Regions from separate parts of the Fictibacillus sp. B-59209 genome, predicted to be linked through region 2. Evidence: riboswitches for the same ligand, from Rfam matches in the RefSeq annotation. Region 2 holds a riboswitch; each other region holds the start of a gene.
The links. Region 2 has a riboswitch for S-adenosylmethionine ahead of P4361_RS16915 (homoserine dehydrogenase). Riboswitches for the same ligand answer to the same signal wherever they lie in the genome.
Positions count from the first base shown of each region.

Region 1: it holds a riboswitch for S-adenosylmethionine, as region 2 does, so the genes downstream of both, mtnW (2,3-diketo-5-methylthiopentyl-1-phosphate enolase) here and P4361_RS16915 (homoserine dehydrogenase) in region 2, are expected to answer to the same signal.
Region 3: it holds a riboswitch for S-adenosylmethionine, as region 2 does, so the genes downstream of both, P4361_RS07370 (LLM class flavin-dependent oxidoreductase) here and P4361_RS16915 (homoserine dehydrogenase) in region 2, are expected to answer to the same signal.
Region 4: it holds a riboswitch for S-adenosylmethionine, as region 2 does, so the genes downstream of both, P4361_RS12400 (bifunctional homocysteine S-methyltransferase/methylenetetrahydrofolate reductase) here and P4361_RS16915 (homoserine dehydrogenase) in region 2, are expected to answer to the same signal.

Region 1 is NZ_JARMMC010000018.1:503,828-506,026, forward strand. It holds gene mtnW (2,3-diketo-5-methylthiopentyl-1-phosphate enolase) at 1-927, opposite strand, end outside; SAM riboswitch class I at 1,243-1,351, opposite strand; gene P4361_RS15435 (pyridoxal phosphate-dependent aminotransferase) at 1,439-2,199, opposite strand, start outside.
Region 2 is NZ_JARMMC010000020.1:96,803-99,001, reverse strand. It holds gene P4361_RS16920 (undecaprenyldiphospho-muramoylpentapeptide beta-N-acetylglucosaminyltransferase) at 1-288, opposite strand, end outside; SAM riboswitch class I at 414-523, shown strand; SAM riboswitch class I at 624-732, shown strand; gene P4361_RS16915 (homoserine dehydrogenase) at 840-2,108, shown strand.
Region 3 is NZ_JARMMC010000009.1:44,135-46,333, forward strand. It holds gene prmC (peptide chain release factor N(5)-glutamine methyltransferase) at 1-732, shown strand, start outside; SAM riboswitch class I at 980-1,078, shown strand; gene P4361_RS07370 (LLM class flavin-dependent oxidoreductase) at 1,241-2,199, shown strand, end outside.
Region 4 is NZ_JARMMC010000017.1:28,574-30,772, forward strand. It holds gene P4361_RS12400 (bifunctional homocysteine S-methyltransferase/methylenetetrahydrofolate reductase) at 1-1,345, opposite strand, end outside; SAM riboswitch class I at 1,442-1,554, opposite strand; gene P4361_RS12405 (MBL fold metallo-hydrolase) at 1,668-2,199, shown strand, end outside.

The DNA.
Region 1 (2,199 bases), on a different contig from region 2:
AAGGGCGACACTGCCATATGGTGACGGGAACAATACGAGATCCGCTCCTGCAAGGCGGAGCAGCTTACCAAGAAGCAGACGGTTGGAGATCCCATAAAATTCCGATGGTGTAATGGCGCCTGATAAGGCAGGATGTGCCATGATCGGAAGGCTGACGTCCGGATCTTCTGCTAAGCTTTGCAAGACGTCAAGCCCATAGGCGAAAACGTTAAAGAGCAATGCGCTTGCCCCGAGCTCTGCCGCCTTTTTTGCTTTATCTTTCAGATCATACGTACGCCCTGTCAAATTCACTGCATACAGTGTCTTATGTCCGGTCTCTTGTTCAGTTGCCGTTAATACTTCTTTAGCAGCTTTTATTCGTTCTTCAAATGGTGTCAGCGGATTATCGAACAGAATTTCATCATCTTTTACGAGGTCCACTCCGCCCAGCGCTTGTTCCTTCAGCTGATTCTTGAAATATTGAAGATCCCTGCCGATCACACCTTTAAAAATACTCATTAGAAGAGGCCTTTCAAAAACCCCTAGCTGATTGCGAATTCCATCAATTCCAAAAGAAGGTCCAGGAAAAGCCGAAGCCAATTCAGGGGAAAAATCAAGATCGATCAGCTTTACTTCTCCATCCAACGATAGTTTACCGAAAACAGTCGTCAAGATTGCCGGCAAGTCCGCTGTGAAGTTAGCGGCAGGATACGCGATTTTAAGAAGAGCCTGTTTTCTGGACGAGCCAAAGTATTGATTTACCCTCGTATCTTCGGGCAATTCATTGATTTCCACTACGTGGCCTTTATGGTTTCGCAGCTGTTCTTTCTGAAGATCCGGCAAGTCCGTCCATGAACCGACCGTCAGTCCGAGTGCAATTCCTTCAGCTTTTTTCTCAAAGTTGCCTTTTGGATCATGAACCAGATAGGTTGCAGTTATTGTCGACATGCTGAAATCCCTCCGAAAGCATAGATTTATATTAGAAAGGCGCAATCGCCCTGCTAAGGTCCGACAAGCGACGGAACTCTTACACAGCAACACGCTTTTTGTGTTGTGAAGTAAGAGTGAAGCGACCAAAGACGAATTGTGTTTTTCAATTCGTCCTCCGAGGACCTGAGCCGAAAACAAGAAACATGTTTTCAGCCCTGGGCGCTGGAGCTGGACATTACTTCTATGCCAGCTGAATTTTGTACTCGCTTTACACTTAACTTAAAAAACCTCTTCCCGAGGGAAGAGGCATAATAAACATAGAGATACCGCTTCCTCTCATCTGTCAGCTGCCGCTGCAAGAATTAGCACCGTTTTTATCCTAAAGGATAAGCCGGTTGCCGGGCTTCATAGGGCTAGTCCCTCCACCTGCTCTTGATAAGAGAATAAATAAAATTATTCGAATGTTAGAATTACTTGTGATTATGACAGGTAACAAAAAATCTGTCAATCTCTTAAATGTTCAACACTATCAAAATAATTTTAGCTGACCTATCCGATCAACGGCTTCCTTCAGCTTGTTCTCATCCGTTAATAGCCCTGCTCTAACATAACCGTCTCCTTCTTTGCCAAAACCGATGCCTGGTGCAACAACGACATGTGAATGCTCCAGAAGATAATCTGCAAAACTTTCAGATGTGAATCCTGAGGGAACAGGCAGCCAACAAAAGAAGGATCCTTTAGGGGCAGTCACATCCCAGCCGATCTCCTTCAATCCTGAAATAAACACATCACGCCGTTTTTCATACATGGCGACCAGGTTTTCCACGCACTCCTGCGGCCCCAGGAGTGCTTTAGCTGCAGCTTCCTGTACAGCTGGAAAAAGGCTGACATAGAAGTGGTCCTGAAGAAGATTAATGCTTTCAATCACACTCTCGTTCCCGATGGCAAAGCCTACTCTCCAGCCAGCCATGTTATACGTCTTGCTCATCGTATAGATTTCGATACCCTGTTCTTTCGCACCAGGAACCTGCAGATAGCTGACCGGTTTCTCGTTTTCAAATCCGATGGCTCCATAGGCAAAATCATGGACGACTAAAATATTATGCTTTTCAGCAAAGCTTACTGTATCTTCAAAGAACGGCACTGTGGCTACTCCCGCCGTTGGATTATTCGGATAGTTCAAGAACATGAGTTTTGCCCGTTCTGCATCCTCTTGTGAGATTTCAGCGTAATCAGGCAGGAAATCATTTTCCTCTTTAAGAGGCATCATGCTCATCTCAGCTTCCGCCA
Region 2 (2,199 bases):
CACGTCTGGTTTTATGGTCTTGATGAGCCGAAATGCTTCAAATGCTCCTTGCATGACACGGAACGGATCTTTAAAATTGTTCCAGTCAAAATAGCGCCTTAGTTTACCAGTAGATATGCTGTAATAGCGGACGCCTTCGATGGTTTCTGTCAGTTGCCGTTCAATTCCTCCTTTTGAACCGATATAGCTGACTTCCCAGCCTTCTTTTAAGAACAAAGGAATCAGAGCCAGGTTAACAGAAACGTGCCCGGTGGAACCTCCCCCGGTGAATACGATTTTCTTGCCCAAACCTTCCACCCCTTTTATTTATGTGTTTCTATCATACCAAAAATAATCTGCAATGATTCCAGAAATATCTGAATAATGGTTGACGCTCTCCTGTCTGCCGTGATAGAGTAAGACTAATTTAATGAAGCTTATCAAGAGCGGCGGAGGGAAAGGCCCAATGAAGCCCGGCAACCTTCAAGTATTCTACTTGAAAAGGTGCTAAATCCTTCAAAGGTAAAACTTTGGGAGATAAGAGACGGATCGGAACCATACAGCTCTCTTATCTTCGTGATAAGGGGGTTTTTTGTACTAAAAAAATAAAGTGCTACATAACATGTTTCAATCTCATGATAATACTCTTATCCAGAGCGGCGGAGGGAAAGGCCCGATGAAGCCCGGCAACCTTCAAGTATTCTACTTGAAAAGGTGCTACTACCTGCAGGAAAGAACCCTGGATGATAAGAGGAGGCCGGACTGCAGACCTCTTCTTTAGAAAGAGGTTTTTTCTTTTGCCATCATACAGATACCATTCATCCACTAATAAAAAATTTACTTTTGCAGAAGGAGTGATTATGTTGAAAGAATTAAAAATAGCACTGCTGGGGCTGGGGACTGTAGGATCCGGCGTATATACATCCATCATGGATAGAAAAGGTGCTTTAGAAGAATTGCTGGGTCATCGTCTGAAGCTGTCCAGTATTTTGATTAAGGATTCTTCCAAAGCAAGGCCTTTCGTAAAGGGGGTACCGTTGACGTCCGAATTCGAGAAGGCGATCGGGGAAGAAGTGCCTGATGTGGTCATTGAGGCGATTGGCGGAATCGAGCCTGCACGGTCTTACATCATACAATCACTTGAAGCGGGATGCCATGTGATTTCTGCGAATAAAGATTTGATTGCCCGGCATGGAGAAGAATTAACAGAGCGTGCTGCCGCAAAGGGTGTCCGTTTTGTCTATGAAGCGAGCGTAGGCGGAGGAATACCGATTTTGAGAACATTGAGGGAGCTTTTAAGAATCAATCGGATACAGCATGTAGAAGCCATTTTAAATGGAACGTCCAACTTCATTCTTTCGTACATGAGAACGACAGGTTCCTCGTTTGAAGAAGCGCTGGAACTGGCCCAGAAAAAAGGATATGCAGAGCCGGATCCAACAAATGACATCGAAGGCTTGGACGCATTTTACAAAGCGATGGTGTTGAGCAAATGGATTTATGGCGTGCAGCCATCCTGGGAAGAAGTGCAGGTGGAGGGGATTGGAAATGTGCTTCTTGAGGAGATTCAACTGGCTGAGCAGCTGGGGCTTCGGCTGAAGCATCTCGTTCTTTTAAACGATAGACTTGATCTCCAGGTACAGCCTGTATTTGTGGATAGCGATCATCCGCTGTATGGTGTGGAAGGCGTGGACAATGCCGTCCGTATTCAGACAGACCTTCTCGGCTGTTTGACCTTGCAAGGGCCGGGAGCTGGTGCAGAAGCAACAGCAAGTGCCATTGTGGAAGACTTATTATCGATCTATGAAACTAGGGAAGTATATAGAAACAAACCGGCTGTATCGGAACTCTGCCCTAAGAAACAAGAACAAGAGGTGAATACCTACCTTCTCGTCGGTGAAAAAATTGATTTTACAAAGGAAAGGGTTTCAGCAATTGAAAGGCATGGAATCATTTTAGACCGGACTTCTCTTCGTTTTCAGCATACTTCCCTTGCTGCCCTGCTTTATGAAGGACCGCTCCCTCTAGAAGAGGAGGATGAGTTTATTCCAGTGAACAGCATCTATCCGGTCCGTCTGTCAAAAAGCGGCAAGGGGGCAGAGAAAGAAAAGGTGCCGGTGGCAGAATAGAAGACAGGAATATCCGTGGAGAGTCGGCTCTCTGCGGATTTTTTTACCCATCATGTTGACAAAGGAAAGGGTTTTACATATGATGGAAGTA
Region 3 (2,199 bases), on a different contig from region 2:
TTGGATGAAGAGCTTCTTCCAAAGCAGCAAGAGGCATTTGAAGCAGCTGTACAAAAGCATGGCGATGGAGTGCCTGTCCAATACATTATTGGTTTTGAAGAGTTTTACGGAAGACGCTTTTCGGTGAATAAAGAGGTGCTCATTCCTCGGCCGGAAACAGAAGAGCTCGTATATGAAGTGCTTCAGCGCTCCATGATGAGGTTCCCTGGCATAGAAGAGATCCAGACAGTCGATGTCGGGACGGGGAGCGGTGCCATTGCCATTACGCTGGCACTGGAAAATTCTCGTTTTTCGGTAACCACGATCGATATTGCTGAGGAATCCCTGGAAGTCGCAAAGAAAAATGCTGAAGACCTTGAGGCATCTGTTCGTTTTATTCATGGAGACCTCCTTCAGCCTCTGATCGAGGGCGGAGAAAAAGCAGATATCGTTGTGTCGAATCCTCCTTACATTCCTGACCGTGAAATAATGGAGCTTGAGACGATCGTTAAGGATCAAGAGCCTTTCCGTGCACTTAGCGGCGGTGAGGACGGCTACGTATTTTACAGAAGGTTTATGGAAGAGCTGCCCCTCGTTCTGAACGCACAAAGCATTGTTGCCTTTGAAGTCGGCCATGATCAGGGCCAGACGGTGGCTGAAATGCTCAGGGTCACGTTCCCTGGGTCGGTTGTTTCGGTAGTAAAGGATATCAGCCAAAAAGAACGGATGGTTATCGCGGAGATTGGCTTTTAAGAAGAGTGGAAGGGGCTCTCAGCTGTGCTGGGGGCTTCTTTTTTGTGGCCGGAAGAACCGAATTGAACGACACTGGCGCTGAATTGAGCCGAACGGAGAATAATTGAGCGAAACAAGCAATAACTGATCCGAACTGAATTTTTCAGACTTATTCGCCAGTCAAACGCAACTCAATATCATCTATTCTCACATCCTAAAAATTGACGAAATACCTACTTCTATTGTAGGATTACTATTAATTAAATAAATCTTATCCAGAGCGGTGGAGGGACTGGCCCTATGAAACCCGGCAACCTATTTTTAGAAGGTGCTAAATCCAGCAGGAGTAGATCCTGGAAGATAAGATGGAGCGGTCAAAAACTTCCCCTTATCTAAAGGGGAAGTTTTTTTTAGATAGTCGGAGGGTCAGGCCGTTGTCCTGACCGCTCCTCCGCACTGAAGGGATGGACTTTCAGGGTTTCTTTTAGTGGCAGAATGTTTTTAAAAGGCAGAGGGGAGAAAAAGGTAGATGAGATTTGGATTTTGGTTGCCGATCTTTGGTGGATGGCTGAGAAATGTGGAAGATGAGAACATGCCGCCGACGTTTGATTATGGGAAGAAGGTTATTCAGTCCGCGGAAAAATGGGGGTTTGACACGACGCTGATCGCGGAACTGTATTTGAATGATATAAAAGGGCCGGAGCAGGACTCTCTGGAGGCTTGGACAACGGCAGCGGGTCTCGCGGCCGTAACGGAGAAAATAGAAATTATGACAGCGGTAAGGCCGGGATTCCATAATCCTGCTGTAACGGCGAAAATGACGGCGAACATCGACCAAATGAGCGGCGGGAGGTTTACACTTAATGTCGTCTCCGCCTGGTGGGAAGAGGAAGCGAAGCAGTATGGCGGCATTTTTACTGCCCACGACGAAAGATATGAGCGTACGCAAGAGTTTCTTGATGTTCTAAAGGGGCTGTGGACAGAAGAAACCTTCAATTATTCCGGCAAGTTTTATCAGTTTAGCGATACGAAACTTTTCCCTAAACCTGTTCAGCGGCCAAATCCCATTTTGTATGCTGGCGGAGAAAGTGAAAGGGGTAAACAGGTTATCTCTTCCTCCTGTGACGCCTACGTCATGCATGGCGGCACTGTCGAAGAGATCGCCGTTAAGATCAATGACATGAAGAACCGCCGCGGGCAAACAGGGAAAGAACCTTTATCTTCGTTCGGCATGGCGGCCTATGTGATCTGCCGGGATACTGAAGAAGAAGCCCAAGCGGAACTGCAGAGGATTACAGATGTAAAAGAGTCCAGCGCATATGCTGGGTTTAAAGATTTTACGAGCAAGTCGCAGCTTGAACAGCAGATTCAGCTGTACGACTACTCTGTTTCCAACCGGGGGCTGAGGCCGAATCTGATCGGCACACCTGAACAGATTGCGGAGCGGATTGCAGCATATGAAGAAGCCGGCCTCGGACTCCTTTTACT
Region 4 (2,199 bases), on a different contig from region 2:
AAACCCCTTCGTTAAACTGTTTGATCATTTTGATCAGTTCTATGGAGGTAACATCATAGACGCTTGAAGCTCCCGGAAAATCGCCTACCTTTGCCGGATCCCCGGTAATTGCCAAAATATCGTGAAGTCCGAGTGTATGCAGCCCCATGAGATGAGACTGCAGACCGATAATATTCCGGTCTCGGCAAGCGAGATGAACGATCGGCTGGACTCCAGTCCGTGCCTTAGCCAAAGAAGATAGGGAGGTATTGCAGATTCTTGGTGATGCCAACGAGTTGTCTGCAAGCGTAATGGCATCTGCCCCGGCTTCTTTCAATGCCTTTGCTCCTTCAAAAAAACGGGAGGTATCAAGCTTGCGGGGAGGATCAAGCTCAACGATGACCGATCGCCTTTCTTTTAGAATATCAGGCAGGGAAATCCCAGGTTTCTGCCTCGTTTCAACAACGGCAATAGGCTCTGGGCGCTGTCTGACTTCCTTTTCGGTAACAGGCTTCAGTCCATGAAGCTCTTCAGCGAAAGCCTCAATATGAGCAGGAGTTGTTCCGCAGCAGCCTCCGAGCAGGCGGATGCCTTGGTTTCTGAAAAGTGAAGCACTGTTCTTGAAATACTCCGCATCTCCTTCATACTGAAATTTTCCGTCCACATAGGAAGGAAGACTTGCATTCGGATAAGAGGAAAGATAGGCATGCTTGGGAATTTCCACTTCCTCAAGTGTCTTGATCATATGAAAGGGCCCAAGACGGCAATTCAGCCCTACGACATCCGCTCCTAAATCTTCAAGGCGTCTAATCGCTGTATTGATGGGTGTTCTGTCGTTTAGAATACCGACTTCCTGCAAAGAAATCTGCGAGATGATCGGAATGCTGGTCTGGCTGCGTGCAATTTCAAGAACGGTTTCCAATTCTTCCAAATCGTAAAAGGTCTCAAGAAGAAGGCCATCCACTCCTTCCAACAGAAGACAGTAGAGCTGTTCCCTAAAGCTTCTCTTTATTTCTTCAATCGTAAGTGAGCTTGGGCCCGTTCCACGGATTCCTCCGATGGTTCCCAGTACATACGCTTCATTGGCAGCTGCTTTTTTTGCAAGTCTTACAGCCGCACTATTCAGCTCTTTGACTTGCTCCTCCAATCCATATCTTTGCAGTTTAATATAGTTGGCGCTGTACGTATTGGTCTGAATGACATCTGCACCGGCCTGTATGTAAGCCTGGTGGATGGACTGAATCTGATCAGGGTGCGTCAGATTCAGCTGCTCAAAACAGCAATCCGTTCCATACGAGTAGAGAAGTGTTCCCATTGCCCCATCGGCAATCAAGATTTTGTCTTCAAGATCTTTCAATAATCCCATTATGCGGTCCTCCTGTTAGTTCGGTATCTTCCAGCGGCCCAATAAAATAAAAAAAGCCTTCTTAAAGAAGAAGACTTTGAAAGTTCGAGGTCATTCTTCTTATCTTCCAAGTTCGATTCGAACTTGTTGGACTTAGCACCTTTTCAGCTGCAGAGCTGAAGGTTGCTGAGGTGTCAACGGGCCATTCCCTTAACCTCTCTGGATAAGAAACCAAATAGCTATAAAATTAATTCTCTATACCTTACAATAATTGTTGGAAGATTTCAATAGCTTTTTCAAATGAAAAAAATGGTTGAGTTTTTATCAAAGGGGGACTCCTATAATGAAGAATAAGTATACCAACCTTGACGGGATACAAAACACACATACATTTAAAGATTTGCTGCGGTGGAGAAGAGAAAGGCGCGGCAACAAAAAAGATTTAGCTCAGCAGATTCCGCAAAGCCCGAAAAAGGAGATCAGCAGATTAAAAGAAAACCGGCAGCATCATTCCATCACATGGATCGGCCATTCTACTTTTCTCATTCAGATGGGCGGATGCAATATTCTGACCGATCCTGTCTGGGCAAAAAAGATGGGGCTGCAAAAGCGGCTGACTGATCCCGGAATTCCCATCAGCCACCTGCCAGAGATCGATCTCGTCCTCATCTCCCATGGCCACTACGACCACCTTGACTTTCCAAGTATTAAAAATCTGACAGGAGATATTTCCTTTTACGTGCCAGCAGGTTTGAAATCAATGTTTCAGAAAAAAGGATATGAGAAGGTATTCGAAGCTAATTGGTGGGATAACTTTTCTGAAAAGGGGCTGTCGCTCACGTTCGTCCCTGCTCAGCATTGGACCAGGAGGACGG